Regions from separate parts of the Virgibacillus carmonensis genome, predicted to be linked through region 2. Evidence: riboswitches for the same ligand, from Rfam matches in the RefSeq annotation. Region 2 holds a riboswitch; each other region holds the start of a gene.
What was found. A riboswitch is a leader RNA that binds a small molecule or an ion and turns the genes downstream of it on or off. The one in region 2 is predicted to bind thiamine pyrophosphate.
Positions count from the first base shown of each region.

Region 1: it holds a riboswitch for thiamine pyrophosphate, as region 2 does, so the genes downstream of both, AC3G7N_RS10635 (ABC transporter substrate-binding protein) here and thiT (energy-coupled thiamine transporter ThiT) in region 2, are expected to answer to the same signal.
Region 3: it holds a riboswitch for thiamine pyrophosphate, as region 2 does, so the genes downstream of both, AC3G7N_RS13235 (lipoate--protein ligase family protein) here and thiT (energy-coupled thiamine transporter ThiT) in region 2, are expected to answer to the same signal.
Region 4: it holds a riboswitch for thiamine pyrophosphate, as region 2 does, so the genes downstream of both, thiD (bifunctional hydroxymethylpyrimidine kinase/phosphomethylpyrimidine kinase) here and thiT (energy-coupled thiamine transporter ThiT) in region 2, are expected to answer to the same signal.

Region 1 covers NZ_JBYQFJ010000011.1:24,331-28,615, reverse strand. Annotated here, with positions in the region: gene AC3G7N_RS10645 (ABC transporter permease) at 1-698, opposite strand, end outside; gene AC3G7N_RS10640 (thiamine-binding protein) at 698-988, opposite strand; gene AC3G7N_RS10635 (ABC transporter substrate-binding protein) at 991-1,992, opposite strand; TPP riboswitch at 2,138-2,248, opposite strand; gene mscL (large conductance mechanosensitive channel protein MscL) at 2,325-2,708, opposite strand; gene AC3G7N_RS10625 (SgcJ/EcaC family oxidoreductase) at 2,800-3,249, opposite strand; gene AC3G7N_RS10620 (rhodanese-like domain-containing protein) at 3,249-3,623, opposite strand; gene AC3G7N_RS10615 (dihydrolipoyl dehydrogenase family protein) at 3,691-4,285, opposite strand, start outside.
Region 2 covers NZ_JBYQFJ010000014.1:10,642-14,926, forward strand. Annotated here, with positions in the region: gene AC3G7N_RS12170 (hypothetical protein) at 1-1,176, opposite strand, end outside; gene thiT (energy-coupled thiamine transporter ThiT) at 1,600-2,172, opposite strand; TPP riboswitch at 2,263-2,367, opposite strand; gene AC3G7N_RS12180 (M3 family oligoendopeptidase) at 2,432-4,213, opposite strand; gene AC3G7N_RS12185 (N-acetylmuramoyl-L-alanine amidase family protein) at 4,283-4,285, opposite strand, start outside.
Region 3 covers NZ_JBYQFJ010000016.1:39,299-43,583, reverse strand. Annotated here, with positions in the region: gene lipA (lipoyl synthase) at 105-1,049, opposite strand; gene AC3G7N_RS13235 (lipoate--protein ligase family protein) at 1,053-1,877, opposite strand; TPP riboswitch at 2,030-2,135, opposite strand; gene AC3G7N_RS13230 (M4 family metallopeptidase) at 2,430-4,094, shown strand; gene AC3G7N_RS13225 (BsuPI-related putative proteinase inhibitor) at 4,173-4,285, shown strand, end outside.
Region 4 covers NZ_JBYQFJ010000049.1:4,021-8,305, reverse strand. Annotated here, with positions in the region: gene thiE (thiamine phosphate synthase) at 1-398, opposite strand, end outside; gene thiM (hydroxyethylthiazole kinase) at 404-1,198, opposite strand; gene thiD (bifunctional hydroxymethylpyrimidine kinase/phosphomethylpyrimidine kinase) at 1,195-2,028, opposite strand; TPP riboswitch at 2,160-2,261, opposite strand; gene AC3G7N_RS19635 (VOC family protein) at 2,331-2,705, opposite strand; gene AC3G7N_RS19630 (GNAT family N-acetyltransferase) at 2,721-3,182, opposite strand; gene AC3G7N_RS19625 (GNAT family N-acetyltransferase) at 3,238-3,705, opposite strand; gene AC3G7N_RS19620 (NUDIX hydrolase) at 3,706-4,137, opposite strand; gene AC3G7N_RS19615 (maltose acetyltransferase domain-containing protein) at 4,240-4,285, opposite strand, start outside.

The DNA of each region.
Region 1 (4,285 bases), on a different contig from region 2:
AATAATAGACTCAACATCATAATCAACATTATCGCTACGAATACTCGATCGGTTCGGAATGAAGAGGATGCTAAAGTCATATACACACCTATTCCTTCACTGGCTCCAAGCCACTCAGCTATTACTGCCCCCATTACACTATAGGTGGCGGATATTTTAAATCCAGAAAAAACAGATGGCATCGCATGTGGGCATTCGAGTTTACGAAAAATTTGGCTTCTTGTTCCGCCAGCCATTTTCATATAATGCTTTAAATCACGATCTGTTTGCCTAAATCCATCTAATGCCGCTACGACAATAGGAAAAAAGCAAACTAGTGTAATAATGATAACCTTTGGTAGCATCCCAAAACCAAACCAAATGACAAGTAATGGTGCCAGTACGATAATAGGAATATTTTGCGATAAAATTATTAATGGATAACATACCTCTCTAACCAATGGAAGTAAGTGCAGACAGCTTGCAACAACTATTCCAACTAGACTTCCAATTGAAAATCCAACCAATGTTAATGTTATCGTTGATACTAGATGGTGCTGATAGCCTTGCCATTCATCAATACCAACTTGCCAAATTTGCGACGGTGCTGGAAGGAGCCATGTCGGTATTTCGAATAGTTTACTACCCACCTCCCATAATATAAATAGAAGGAGGAGAACTACTGTAGGTCTCCATCCTTTTTGCATCATAGTTTTCATTAGCGGTACTTCTTCGTTAACTCATCCATGGATGCACCACTAGGTTTATAGAAAACTTTCACCTGTGAAATGATACTTTCGCTCCCAAGTTCAACCATCTTTTCATTCATTTTTTCAATGACCACCAGGAGCTCTGACAAGTCTCCTTCCATGGTTGTTTCAAGTGGATGAACTTCATATTTAACAGCCGATTCTTCTATGACGGCAATCGCTGCATCTACGTATGGAATAACATTCTCCCCGTTTTTTGTCTTTGGTATAATTTGAATGCTTACTAATGAATTGCTCATACTTACTCCTCCTCTTTTTTAGGTAAAAATTCATTTGTGAATGCTGCATTACTATTCAACTCTTTTTCTAGTAGATCATGTTCATACATCCAGCCCGCATAATTCTCCCAAACCTCAAGCTTTTGCACTCCCCATTGTTCTGCATCTGCTTGATATTTTGGTGATAACCATTTTTGACTTGCTTTTACTAATTCCGCATCTATTTCTGGAACCGCTTCAATTAATATTTCCGCTGCCTTATCTGGTTGGTCTATTGCAAATCCATATCCTTTTGAAACTGCTGCTATAAACTTTTTCACAGTTTCCGGGTTTTCTTCAATCATTTTTTCATTTGTTGCAAGTACTGGCGTATAGTAATCCAGCTTCTCAGAGTAGTCTGTTAAATAGAGCATGTTTAATTCGACATTTCGAAGTTCTGCCTCTATTCCAGTCCATCCATAATATATCCAAGCAAAATCGATATCACGCTTTACCGCTGTGAAAAAATCTGTATTACCCATATTTACGATGTCTACTTTTTCAATAGCAGCATTTTCTTTTTTCATTAAAGAGGAAAGTATTGCTTTTTCCACAGGAGCGCCATACCCTCCATATGTTTTACCTTCAAAATCTTTTAATGAATCGATTCCCTTTTCTTTTGGTGATGCGAATCCTGAAGTATTATGCTGAATGACAGCAGCAATTGATACAATTGGTACGCCTTGCACACGGGCCTGGGTGACTCCCTCTTGATAACTAACACCGAAATCGGCCTTACCTGAGGCAACCAACTGGTTTGCACCTACTTCTCCAGGCATAACAATCTCCACATCTAAACCTTGATCAACAAAATATCCTTTTGCTTGTGCGACATAAATTCCTGTGTGATTGGTATTTGGTGTCCAATCAAGGACAATCGATATTTCCTGTAATTCTTGATTCTTTGTTGTCGTGCTGGTTTCATCGCCCTTACTACATGCAATAAGAACAAGGACACAGGTTAATGCTAGTAATACTTTTTTCATATTCCATTCCCCCTCTTTTTTTTCCGTACTTTGGGTTTTGGATTGATCGGATTGTTCACAAGCGTTAGGGATTATGTATGATAAAAAAGACATATAAAAAGCGCCATAGGAACGGTCCTAGGGCGCATACGAAAATACATTATCATTATCGTCTGAACATGTTCCCTACGCTGGTTTCAACCAGATCAGGTTCCAAGGGTCAGTATCTAACGGATACAATCTCAACCAGCATGCACTGGTCCCCCCACAACTTTCATTATTTAGTTGTCATAGTTATGTTAACAGATTGGTCGGTGCCTGTCACCCCCGGAGTTCGTTGAATAATAAATGACTTATTTCCTATTTTTGTTTTTTAGTAAATCACGTATTTCAATAAGGAGTTTTTCTTTGGAATCAACTTTTGGGGGCTTATTTTCAACTGAGTCCTCTTTAGGTTGAATCTTCATTAATAACCGGATAGATATAAAAATAGTAAATGAAATAATAACAAAATTGATCACCGATTGAATAAAGATGCCATACGTAACTTGTGCGCTACCGATCTTGTACATTAAGTTGGAAAAATTAATACCATCTAACAAAATTCCAATCAGGGGCGTGATAATATTATCGACTAGAGATGAGACGATATTCCCAAACGCTCCTCCCACTACAACTGCAATTGCTAAATCAAGAACATTGCCTTTCACTGCAAATGCTTTAAATTCTTCCCACACGAATGTCACCTCCACCCTAGTTTATATATATAAAGATACTTAGAAATTAGTATGAAAAAATGGACTTCCTATGTGCGGAAGTCCATTTTTATTAATTTGCTATATCCCTTAATTCATTTGTCATTTTTTCAACTAATTCCGGTCTACCATGAAATTGAGCTGGGGTGTTTTGAAAAAGTTCAATCTGCCAATTTCCATCTTTATTAACAGCTACGAGCGTGTGGTGGGTATTTAGATTAGGATCAAGATCTGAATGTCCTGGCGGAACCATACCAGCTATAGCCCGCAAAATCTCTGTATCTGAATCTAGTTTTCGCACCCCTTTAACTTTATACACAAAAGGTGGTGTTGGATGTTCTTCAAAAATTGGTTTGAGATGGGAATAAATCTCATCACTACCGCTTGTTAAACTCCCATCAAACCCTATCAGTTCACCTTCATTTGTGAAAAGTTCCGCCATTTCATTTGCGTCGCGATTATTCCATGCATCTATTAATCGTTGATAGAGCTTATAAACTTCATTTGATTCGGATGAGGCCATCATTTGTTTCCTCCTTCGTTCCAACTTTGAATACCACCTTGTACAGTTGTAACGTATCGAAATCCTCTTCTTTTCATTTTTGCACTCGCTTTTTTCATTTGCCTCTTGTTATCACTAATGAGAACAATTTCATTACTTCGCTCAAGTTTTTCAATACTTGACGATAACTCACCCAATGGAATATTTTCAAAACCACGTATATGATCTTGCTTATATGCTTCAGCTGAACGAACATCGATAAATTGTTTACCTTTATCCTTCAAATGGCCATGCAATTCAGAGGGGCTCTTACGTCTCACACCAATTACCGGCATGATTCTTTTTAACAATAAATAAAAGATTATCGCCAGAACGATAACTAAAACGTTTTCCAATTAAAAACAACTCCCTATTAAGTACACTAATAGGAAAACTATCGTACTTAATACCGCTTGTCAATGATTAGACTAGTGCACCAATATCCGATGCCGCAGATGGATAAGCAAAAGTAATGTTTTTAAGTTGATCAGTTGTCAGGTCTAGTTGAATAGCCATTGCAAAATAGTTAATCAATTCATCAGCTTCATCACTAAGTAAATGCACACCTAAAATAAGCTCATTACTTCTATCCGTAATGATTTTAACAGCAGCATGGGTTTCGTTGGTTCTGCTATAGGTGAACCAACTAGATGTATCCAAATGATTGATATCAATATCTTTGCCAGTCTCACGCGCTTTCTCCTCAGAAATACCAACTGACGCAAGTTTTGGAACAGTGTACGTTACAGATGGTGTTCCTTTATACATCGATTTCTTCTGATTTCCTTTTAATAAATTACTGATAACCGTACCTGCATCGATGTTAGCAACCGGGGTTAACGGCGGTCCTTCCGTATCTGCTACATCACCAATCGCATAGACATGCTCATTTGATGAACTTTGTAAAAATTCATTTACAGTTACACCACTCTTTCCACTTTTAACATTTCCTTTTTCTAGATCTAATTTTTCAATTGCAGGAACTCGTCCAGCACCGTGAACAACTAAATCAGTATCC
Region 2 (4,285 bases):
TGAAAATCCAGATCCATCTAGTCCGGTTATGATACCGATAATTAATACACTAAACCCGGCTAGTAAAGCACTTTGTGGCAGGAACTGTTGAATAGATTGAACAATATCAAACAGAAATGCAGGTGGATTTTCATCAATGCCAAGAATGCTTCCAGCAAAATCTGCGCTACCCAAAAAGAAAAACCCTGCAATCGGAATTACTGGTCCCATCGCCTTGAAGGCAAAAATAAATCCTTCTGTAATGTGATTACTAACGTAATCCAGTGCATGATGCTTACCAAACGCAACTGTCGCAAGTAGTAATAAGATAACAGCAACGCCCCCGATAAATGCTGCACCACCACCACCTTCAAAGCCACTCATACGACCAGACGTTAATTTTGTGGAGATCATATAAATGACTACTGCCAACAAGGATACTGGTACCACTATTGCAAATACCTTACTCCATGTTGATAAATGTGCACCATGGGGCATATTTGTAGATTCAGTTGCTGTTTCCAGTCTTGCTAAATCCTCTGCAATTAGTGGACTGTCCTTTTTACGAATTGTCTTACGATACATGAGATAAGCCAATAGAATTGCTACACCACCAGTGATCAGTGATAAAATTAACGCCGTATCTGTTACTGCTGCAGTACTGATGCCAGCTGACTTGGCAGATAAACTTGGAGCTACCTGTACAATATAATCAGACGAAAGTGCCATTCCTTGCCCAGCCAAAGCAATTGCCACTGCAGCTGTCATGGCTGGAAGGCCCGCCCGAACAGCTGCAGGAACCAATAACGCACAAATAAGCGGTACAGCAGGTGTTGGCCAGAAAAATAACGAAATGACATACGTTACCCCGATTAAAACGAAAAACGATACATGACCATTAACCATCATTTTTTGAATTGGTTGAATCATTCGCCGATCCGCACCAAGATCTCGTAAAGCATGAAGTAATGCCATCATAAATGTAATGATTAGGAAGATACTGAATAGTTCCGTTGCTGCAACAAGGTTGGCATTGAAGATTGCGGTAAATCCATCAACCAAGCTCCCTTTATACACCCACGCAATCACGAACGTTCCAAGTAAGGTGGGAAGTACAACACCCTTCTTGAAAATCATGGTTCCAATAATTACTAACGTAAAAAATCCATATAACCAATGTGAAACGGTTAATTCCATATTTCTACTTCCTTTCTCACATCCTTTATTTTTGAATGTGCTATAGCCTATGCACTTTTACAAGATTGAGTGAAAGAAAGCTCCCGATTCTATGGGTAGTACATATTCTATTATTTCTTGTGACCCGTATCGATCATCAGTAACTTTTACGGTTTCATCAGTATGTAGCATACAAAAAGGCAACCTTATTAAAAAAAGGCTGCCTACCCATTCTCATTATCTAATTTTTCAGCACACTCACTACATAAAAGCTTACCATTTTCTTGATGGCCATTAAAAAATCCATTCTCACAATACACGTTGTTACCACATGATTGGCACACGCCAATTAACTCACGCATTAACATCACCTCTTATAGACAGTATACAACAAAAATGACAGCCTTGATAAGAATCAAGGCTGTCATTTGTTGAGTAACTTTATTAAGCTGCGTTTAACAATGTTCTTGGCTGTTTGTGGAACAAGAGGAACACAGCGACAGTACAAATAATAAATGATGGTATCATGTAGGATATATTGTATAGTAACGAATACATCCAGACCGTTTGCCCATCGATTGCAGACTCAAAAAAGACTACACCCGCAATATAATGGGCAATAAAACGTAGACTTGAAGCCAACAATACGCCGAACATGATGTATGTTAAGTATTTTTTTGTACGACTATCTTTAACTGCTTTTTGTACTTTATTAGCAAAAATCCCAGCAAAACCTAAAACAGTAAAAGCAACCCCGTAATCCAAGACTCCTTGGATTGGGGTTAAAATATAAGCCGTACCTGTCGCCACCTGTAAAACTCCCCAGAGGAACCCGGACAACAAACCGCCTTTGATCCCCCACCGAAATGCAACAATAAAGACCGGAATCATCGCCAGTGAAATCGATCCACCCTGAGCCCAGATTTTAAACGACAAAAATGGAATTAAATCTAATACGAGTGCTAATGCTGTAAAAATGGATACCTCAATTAAAAATAAAATCTTTTTTGAACGCAAAACTATTACCTCCCCTATTTTTTCCAAACAAAAAAAGCAATGCCTAGGGGAAGTTTCCTGATGGTGGATTCCTCGCGCACTGCTTTTTATCCATCAAAAAAGTCACGATCCCTACGCTAGTATTAACTAACAGGTTCAAAGGGTCAGAACAAATATATGTTCACTCTCAGCCAAATGGCTCCCCCTGTAGGCTTTTTATATTGCTTTTTTCATTACATTTATTATAACGAATTTCTAGTAGTTTAACAATACTAATGTATCAGGATAAATCGAGAAATTCCTCAACGTCCTTGACACACAGCTTCATCGCACTCTCCCAGAAATCGGGCTTCGTTAAATCAATGTTTAAATGTTTTGCTGCCAGGTCCTCAACATTCATTTGACCGGTGTCACGCAACAATGCTATATAGTCCTCTTCAAAGTCTCCGTCAGATTCTAATGCATGTGCATACAGGCCAAGACTGAATAAATAGCCAAATGTGTACGGGAAGTTATAGAATGGTACACCAGTGATATGGAAATGCAGTTTAGAAGCCCAGAAGTTTTCATCATAATCATCAATAGCATCGCAATACGCTTCTTTTTGCGCTTCTACCATCAATTCATTTAATCGCTTAACGGATACCATGCCTTGTTTTCTTTCTTCATAAAAGCGATTTTCAAATAAAAATCTAGCATGAATGTTCATAAAAAATGCTACACCACGCTGCACTTTATCCTCTAGTAAAGACACTTTTTCCTTATCATCGTTTGCATGCTTTACAGATGCATCCGCTACAATCATCTCAGCAAAGGTGGAAGCCGTTTCTGCGACATTCATTGCGTACCCTTGATTTAAACCATGAATATCATTCATCACATGTTGATGATAAGCATGACCAAGTTCATGGGCCAATGTTGCAACGTTAGAGGATGTTCCCGAATACGTCATAAAAATCCGTGTTTGCTCACTATCTGGAAAGCTTGTACAAAATCCACCAGGTCTTTTCCCAGCACGATCTTCAGCTTCAATCCACCGCTTATCAAACGCCATTTGTGCAAAGTCCGCCATTTTTGGACTGAAGGTGCGAAAATGTTTCACAATAAAATCGGCGCCCTCTGAGAACGTTTTTGTTTCAACAGAATCTGAAAGAGGAGCACCAATATCAAACATGCTTAGCTTTTCACGTCCTAATAAGTCAGCCTTTTTTTGTAAAAATTTTACAAATGGCTGCTTATAATCGGTAATTGCCTTCCACATCGCATCAAGCGTCTCTTTTTTCATACGATTAATTTCGAGTGGTTCTTTCAAAACATAATCCCATTTACGATGCTTATATTTTTGTAAACGAAATCCAGCTAAATGATTGAGCGTTTGTCCAAAAAGATCTGAATTAGCTTTCCAAGCCTTGTCAATCTGTCCTGCAACATGTGCACGAACGGCACGGTCAGGATTGCTTAATTTATTGGACGCCTGCCCAACTGAATAGGACTTACGCTCACCATCTATTTCAAGTTCAACACTCATGTTCCCAACTAATGCATCATACATTTGACTCCAGCCATGATAGCCATCTACAGCTAAGTCATTGATCATTACTTCCTGATCTACAGATAATTGTTCTTTCGCTTTATTTCTATTCTCATTTAATACAAACGATACTTCGTTAAGTGTTGAGTGTGTCAAAAGTTCTTCCCATTTCGCATCATCTATTTGCACTAATTTTTGATCAAGATTTGTACGGATTGCATCCATTTCTGCTTTTAGTTCACTGCGCTTTCCTACTAACATACTAGCCTTTGCATCTTTTACATCTTGCGCACTTAAACAGCTTATGTAAGCAAAAGCTTCTCGCAGTTTTTTCATCGTAACCTCAAACCGATCAACAATACCAATTAACGTGTCTGCACGACCACTAGTCGGATTAAATTGTTGAACGGAACCTAAAAGTTCTTCCATCGAAGCTTTAATCTCTTTTAGGTAAGAGTCGAACTGTTCTGAGTCACTACCACCCTTAAAAATAGTATCCAAATCCCATGTGAGCTCATACGTTTTTTCCATTCAATCTCTCCTCAATAGTAAAAATTCTAATTCTATTATACCGATGATTTAGAATAGTTGCATCATTTTTCA
Region 3 (4,285 bases), on a different contig from region 2:
CGCCAAATGATAAATGGCAAATCTCTTCGTTAAAAGAGGAACTTCTACTAAACCTAATTTCTAATTCGGCGACTTTTTGAACACGTATTTTTTATACTGCTTTTTTAAAACGTAAAATCAACTGGTTTCTTTTCGTTCTCTTCGTATTCTTTCATATACTTAATTCTGCGTTGTGCGGATGTTTGACTAACTTGTTCATCTGCATGGTAAGAAGAACGTACAAGCGGTCCAGATTCACAATGCTGGAATCCTTTTTTCAGTGCAATTTCCCTGAGATCAGCAAACTCGTCTGGATGATAGTATTTTTCAACATTTAGATGCTTTTTTGTTGGCTGTAAATATTGGCCAATTGTCATGATGTCAACGTTATGTGCTAAAAGATCATCCATTGCTTGTACAATTTCTTCTTTTGTTTCACCCAGTCCTAACATGATACTTGATTTAGTTGGTGTCTTTGGTGCGATTTCTTTTACCCGTTTCAATAGTTGCAGGGATCGATCATACATCGCACGGGCACGTACTTTCTTAGTCAATCGTCTTACTGTTTCGATATTATGATTAAAAATATCTGGTTCACTGTCCATTAATGTATGAAGACTTTCGTAATCTCCTTTCATATCGGAAGGCAAGATCTCAATCGTACAAGCAGGATTTGCACGGCGAATAGCACGTACTGTCTCCGCGAAAACTGCAGCACCACCATCCTCTAAGTCATCCCGAGCAACAGCGGTTACGACTGAATGCTTTAAGCCCATAATAGCTACTGATTCTGCTACGCGTTCTGGCTCTCCCCAATCAAGCTCATTTGGTAAACCGGTTTTCACTGCACAGAACCGGCAGCCTCTGGTACAAGTGTCACCTAAAATCATAAATGTAGCGGTTTTTCGCTCACTCCAGCATTCATGAATGTTTGGACAACGTGCCTCTTCACAAACGGTATTTAAATTCTTTTCTCGCATCAGCTTTTTCAATTTATTATAAGACTTGTTCGTATTAATTTTTGTTTTAAGCCATTCCGGTTTACGTATGTATTCTTCTTGTTTTGCCACCTGTCACACACTCCTCTGATGATATAAGTTCCATTCTTCCCCGGCATATTTCGTTTTTGCTAAATCATGAACTTCTTTCCATTGACTATCGGAAAGCTGAAGTGGTATAAAATCCATGTTCAGTTCGGATTGAAATCCTTTCCGAAATGCTTCTTTCAAATCATCGTATGTATGTTGCTTCTTGGTGATCTCATTTATGGTAATTGCTTTTTCAGAAAAGGCATTACGTTTTGTTTCCCTTATTTTTTCAGTTGGAAACTTGAACAAATCAAATAACATTTCTCTATTCATGCTCATTGGAATGGAACCATGCTGCAGAAGAACGCCTTGTTTTCGTGTTTGTGCATTTCCTGAGATTTTTTTGCCAGCTACAACCATTTCATAAAAGGCAGGTTTTTCAAAACAGACATCTGTTCTTTCCTGTCTTTTCTCTGGAATTGCGTAATCTGCCTGAATACCTAAATGTTTATAACCTTCTAATATACCTTTTGATAAAACAAAGTAAGCAGCGCGAATAGAGGATGGAATATATTCCTTCTTTTCCGAAACTACAATACTATAGGTTAACTCGTCGTCGTGTAATACAGCACTACCCCCGGTTAGGCGACGTACGAATTCACAGCTGTGTTTTTGTATGTTCTCGAAATCAATAGCCCTCTCTGCTTTTTGAAAATGGCCAACAGAAAGGCTAGGCTTTGACCAACCATAAAACCGTAATGTAGGGGGGATTTTTCCTTCACTATGCCAGTTAAGCAATGCCTCATCAAGCGCCATATTAACCGAAGCACTACTAAAGCCCGTATCAATAAACCCCCAAGTCTCATTCACATGTTACACCTCCAAATGTTGAGAGCAGTGGCTGGCACCGCCCAAATATTATAGAAAATAACGCGTTACTTTGGTTAACTTGCCCAAATAAAAAAACTGCATCCTTGGTGTGGGGTGCAGTTCGTTTGATGTAGTTGCTTTTGTGAAAAGTATACACCTCGACTTCACTTCCCCACGCTAGTATTATCTAGTTCGAGTAAAAGGGTCAGAACCACTGTCGTTCTTCTCAGCTGTTAAAATGCTCCCCTAGTGCTATTGATTAATATGTAGTTTTTCTATGTATATCTTAACGGGTTAAGAAGGTAATGTAAAGACTACAGGATACAAAAAACCTAACATATATACCTATCAAATTTGTCGCATTTTGCTACTTTTTTCCTGTTAAAGGTGAGAGTGTGGTGCTTTGTAACCGTTTTCATGAAAGTTGGAAATAAATCTATGAAACTATTAATTAATTTGCTAAGGTTTAGGTATACGGCCGTATGTATAGTAATAAGCGTGCAAATCAAATAGTATAATAGGGAAAGGTGATGTATTTTGAAAAAGGGAAATCTGAAGAAAACGATGACTGGAACAGCCTTAGCGTTAAGTTTAACTTTAACTGGTTTTGCAGGTACTGCCGGGGCTGCCGAGACTGGCGATAAGGCTCTTGAGGAAATGAAGGCGATGACAAAGTCGAATTTCGATGTAGTTTGGAATAAGGACAAAAATGTGCCAACTTTTGTTTCAGGAACGTTATCTGGAAAACCTGTAAAAGGTGTCGGCCAAGTAAAGCAATATCTAAAAGATAATAAAGAGCTTTACAAGTTAGACCCCAACTCTGACCTTACATTTGTAGAGAAGTCGAAAGATGATCTTGGAATGACGCATTACGAGTTTGTGCAATCTGTTGATGGCGTTCCGGTTTACGGTGCAAGGTTTACAGTCCATACGAATGAAAAGGACATCGTTTCTGCTGTTACGGGTGAGGTTCATCCTGAGGTTGCTAAAGAAATGGACACTAACATGAAAGCAGACCTGTCAAAAAATGCTGCGATTGAACATGCATGGAAATCGATTGATTTGACTAAAAAAGAAACCAAAGCAAAGAAGGAAGACAAGGAAGCTTTAAAAGAAGCTAGTAAACTGTCAAATTCAAGCGTGAAAAATACAGCGGAAAAAGCAGAATTAGTAGTTTATTCGAAAGATGGTGCTAATAAACTAGCTTATCATGTGGAACTTCAATTCATTTACCCTGAACCTGGAAATTGGCAGATTTTTATCGATGCAAAAGATGGTTCAGTAGTTGATTCGTACAATGCAGTGACAGATGCTGGTGCGGCTGATGGTTATGGGTATGGTGTACTTGGTGATTATAAAGAATTAGATACTTATTTATCAAACGGAACTTATTTCCTATATAATGTAACTAATCCAATGAGCGGTGTCATTGAAACATTTACAGCGAACAACGGGACAAGTTTACCTGGCTATCGTTCAGCTGACAGCAATAATGCTTATACTGGCAATTCACAAGGAGCAGACGTAGATGCTCATGCTTATGCAGATGAAGTATATGACTACTTTTACGATACTTTCGGTCGAAATAGCTTTGATGGAAACGGGTCTACCATAAGGTCAACAGTACACTATGGTTCCAACTACAACAACGCATTTTGGAATGGGCAACAAATGGTATACGGTGACGGCGACGGATCTACATTTGCACCACTTTCAGGGGCACTTGATATCGTGGCACATGAGTTAACTCATGCAGTCACCGACTATTCAGCAGATCTTGTTTATCAAGACCAGCCTGGCGCACTAAATGAGTCGATGTCAGATGTGTTTTCCGTGTTTGTCGAAAGAGAAGACTATCTACTAGGAGAAGATGTTTATACACCTGGAAGATCGGGTGATGCACTAAGAAGTCTTTCCAACCCACCAGCTTACGGGCAGCCTGGTCATATGAGAGATTACGTTTATACGAATGCTGACAATGGCGGTGTTCACACGAACAGTGGAATACCGAATAAGGCTGGATACAACACGATCACCAGCATAGGTGTATCAAAATCCGAGAACATTTACTATCGTGCACTCACTGTTTACTTAGGACCATACAGTAACTTCAGCGACACACGTGCAGCATTACTTCAATCTGCAGCTGACTTCTACGGCTATGGTTCAGAATACAATGCCGTGTCGAATGCTTGGAATAATGTAGGTGTATATTAGGAAGAATGTTTAATATGAAATAATGCTGACCAACGGTCGGCATTATTTCGCTTAAAATGAGCTAAAGGAGATGTGCTAATGCCCTTTATTCGACTGTCGTTATTTTTAATTCTGATAACGGTATTAGTTGCTTGCAACCAACAGGAGCAGACTAACGAAGCAAGTGACAAATCTAACGAGAACCAGGGAAA
Region 4 (4,285 bases), on a different contig from region 2:
CCAATTCCAAGATAATCAGCACCTTGTTGCTCGGCAAGGACTGCTTCTTCGACAGTTGACACTGATACACCAACAGACATATAGTTTGGAAGTCTTTCTTTTACGTTAATCAACGATTCATCTTTTTGACCAATGTGGACACCGTCAGCATGAAGCTTAATGGCCAAGGCAATATCATCATTCACAATGAACGGAACATTATTATTCAGACAAATATTACGAAGTTCAATCCCTAACTTATACTTTTCAACACCCGTTTTGGCGGCAAGCCCCTTTTCCCGATACTGAAAAATTGTAATACCCCCATCAATTGCTTGTTGTAGAACATATGCAGGATCCTCTATTGTATTTGTGCTACCCATAATAAAATATAAGCGAAGACTTTTTTTATCTACCATCTGCTTTATTCTCCTTTTAAAGTGAGCTCGCGAAGACTTGCCTTTGCCTTAACCTTTTCTTCAGTTAAGGTATACAATTCATCCAATAAGGATGGTAAAAACGTTCCCGGACCCTTACAGTGCTCCATTGCTAACTCTGCTGCTACACCATAACTACACACTGCTTGCACAGACGCATCATAGAAATCTCTACTTACACTAAGAAATGCACCAACAATTGCCGTTAATAAACACCCGGTTCCTGTAACATTTGGAAGCATTGCTACCCCGTTTGTGCATTGCGTATACTTATACCCGTCAGTGATGGTATCGACTTTTCCTGTTGCAACAACTACCGCCTTATATTTTCCAGCAACATGTGTGGCTGCTTCAGGGTCAATTTCATCTACTAAGGTATCAGCACCTTTTATTTCGGCATCCAACCCTGCTAGTAAAGCTATTTCTCCAGCATTACCACGGATAACTGACACATCAACTTTGGATAAAATTTGTTTGATTGCACTCGTACGAAAAGATGTCGCACCAATTGCTACTGGATCTAAACTAACTGGTATGCCTTTTTTATTGGCCGCTTTTCCTGCAAAAATCATCGCATTAACCTGATCTTGTGTACATGTGCCAATATTTAATACGAGCGCATCCGCATGTGATGCCATTTCAGCCGCTTCTTCAGGGGCATTTGCCATAGCAGGTGAAGCGCCTAACGCCAATAATCCATTCGCTGAAAAATTAGCAACAACCGTGTTCGTGATATTATGAATTAGCGGTTTTTGATTTTTGATCTGTGTAAGATAGTTCATTGAAAAATCCTCCTATTCCTTTCTGGCAATCCTTGTAAACGATGACCCCAATGGTTTGTTGGACCATTTCCTTTTCCAAGTTTTAAGCTAAAGCGAATAGCATCTGTGATAAATAATTTCGCTGTCTTCACTGCATCATAAACAGAATTCCCTTTTGCGAGTTCAGCCGCGATGACCGCGGAATACGTACACCCTGTTCCATGTGTATGTTTGGTATCTATTCGCGCAGTGGGAAACCTGTGTATGTCAGCACCGTCATATAAAACATCAACCGCTTCTTCGCTAAAATGATGACCACCCTTCACAACCGCCGCATTCGCACCAAGCTCATGAACAATACGCCGCGCTGCATCTTCAGCATCTGCTACGGACTTGATAGATTCAGAGAGTAACACTTCTGCCTCTGGTACATTTGGCGTAGCAACTGTTGCAAGTGGTAATAGCCGTTCAATCATTGTTTGTTTCGAATTGACGTCCATCAGATGGTCACCACTTTTTGCAACCATTACAGGGTCAATCACATAGGGGATCGAGTGCTTCTCAATTGCCTCTGCTATAACCACCATCATCTCTGAAGTGGCAATCATTCCTGTTTTGACTACATCTGGTGAGATATCCGCTAACACACTTTTGATTTGTTTCTGGATAAAATTAGTGGGTAAGTGCTCTACATCCTGAACGCCAATCGTATTTTGTGCTACAATCGATGTCACAACACTCATCCCATAAACCTCACGCTCCTGAAAAGCTTTTAAATCAGCCTGTATCCCAGCACCTCCTGTTGGATCGGTGCCTGCAATGGTAAGTACGGTTGGAATAGAATGTTTCATAGAGAAGAGCCCCTTTCATTCAGAATTGAACATCCAATAGGGGCAGTGAAGAATCTGATGCGGAGTATTTTTTAAACAAAAAACCACCCCAGAAATTGGAGTGGTTTGTATTTATACAAAGTTGTCTTTGATACAACCGACCTCCACTTTCCTACGCTAGTATGAACTAGATCAGGTTCAAAGGGATTAAGAATTTCCTTATCTCAGCCAAAATGGCACCCCTAGTGGACTTTCTATTAAGTTATAACCTTACTTAAACACGTATACCTTTTTTTGTCAATTCGATAAATGGACTATTTCTGTTATCCGGTACAAATCATGATAGTATGGTCATCAGGATCCTTTAAGGTAAAAAAAGAAAAGTCATCAAATTCAACGATAACTGAATCAATTTGATAACCAAGGTTTTTCGCAAATTGATAGGAATCATGGATATTATCTGTGTGAAAATTAAACAGTGGATATGGAGAAGGATTAATTATTTTCTTCTCACCCTTTGGTCCAGCATCCAATGTTAAACCTGTATGGTGGTTAATTTTCAGATTAAAGACCGGCTTCGAAACTTCTGATGGTTCATAAGCTTCTCCCAGCAATCTCGCATACCATTCTACCGATCTAGCTAAATCACTGACATGAACAAAAATCGTGTTGATCTTGCTTTTAATAGGATTGTGCATAGGGTAATCCTCCTGTTAAATAGTTTTGACCATTTTATAATTGATAAAGCTAAACCCATCTACTATTTTTGTTTGCGTCGCAAGTACATGATAACTTCGAGAAAGAAAAAAGGGTTTCGCTGTAATGCTTGCGTCAGTCGATAAACGATTAATGTGATGCTGCTTCGCGTCAAATTCGAGCCGTGTAATAATCTCTGAACCAATACCTTCTGCTTGATGGTCTTTATGTACATACAGCAAATCAATCCAACCATCCTCAGTCAGGTTGCCAAAACCTACTATTCCACCATTGATAATTGCAACATATGTAGTGGTTTTTTCTAAGCGATCTACCCATTCATCAAGTGGCTGGGAGTTATTAGCCCATACCTTGACCTGTTCCGTTGAATAATCTTTTCTATTTATTGTTAAGATCGTTCCTCTAAATAAAGTAACAACCTCATTAATCATATTTTCTTCAAACCGTTTTAATTCCAAAAAAACATACCCTACCTTCTTTTTTATTCACTTTATCGTGACCAACATTCATTACCTATCTGACTTGCAGCTCCATCTTTACAAATTCAAACCTACTACCATTCGTTTCCTGCATAAAAGTTTCTACTTCTACAAAACCAGCTTGCTTATAAACCTTTATTGCTCTTTGATTAAAGGTGGCTACGGATAGTGTGATTTTATCTGGGTTATACTTTGTTTTAGCTAAAGCAAGGCCTTCCTCTAAAAAGTCTAACCCATTACCATCCCCTGTTAAGTCAGGCCTCATTCCTAACCCAATGTCCACAGTGGTTGAATCTGTTTTATGAAAGCTGAAAAAGCCAATTACTTTATTCCCGTCCTGCACAACAAACGTCGATTCACTACGTTGTTCCGGATCAATGAACTCCAGAAAATCTTCCGCATCTGCTTGTATATCATAAAAAGAATATTCACCACCATAATGCCAGCTATATGCAATTTCCTCCGCTTGTTCTTGAGTCATGATTGAAAACTTAAATAGCATTTAATTCCTCACCCCTTGAAACACATATGGAATCGATGATGCCAACAAGACCTTCACGCCATTCTTATGATATGGCATTAATTCAGCTGCTGTATTCAAATCTACCCACTTCACTTCTGAAATACCAACACTGGTATCGGTATCTTGAATTGCAAGTTCCCCACCAACAATTTTTGCCTTATAGGTAATAAATAAGGCATGGTGATCATCTTTCGTCATAAAAGCTTCATTCACTGAAACGATATCGTTAACTTCTACCGTTAATCCTGTTTCCTCTTTCGCTTCCCGGACAGCAGCTTGCTCCAAAGTTTCGCCTGCTTCAACAGCTCCTCCAGGCAACGACCAGTTATTATATTTATTGTTTTTCACCATTAATACTTTATTTTCCACTTCATCATGGATAAGTGAATAAGCAACATCTACTCGTCTCAACTTTACAAACCCCCTTATCTATTTTCTAACCAAAATCTTCGTTTCACATTTCCATCTTCTTCCGTAAGATGCTTATCTTCAATACCGACCTCTCATGTCCATTCAATTAATATGCTTAATTAATTTCGCAGGATTCCCACCCACCACA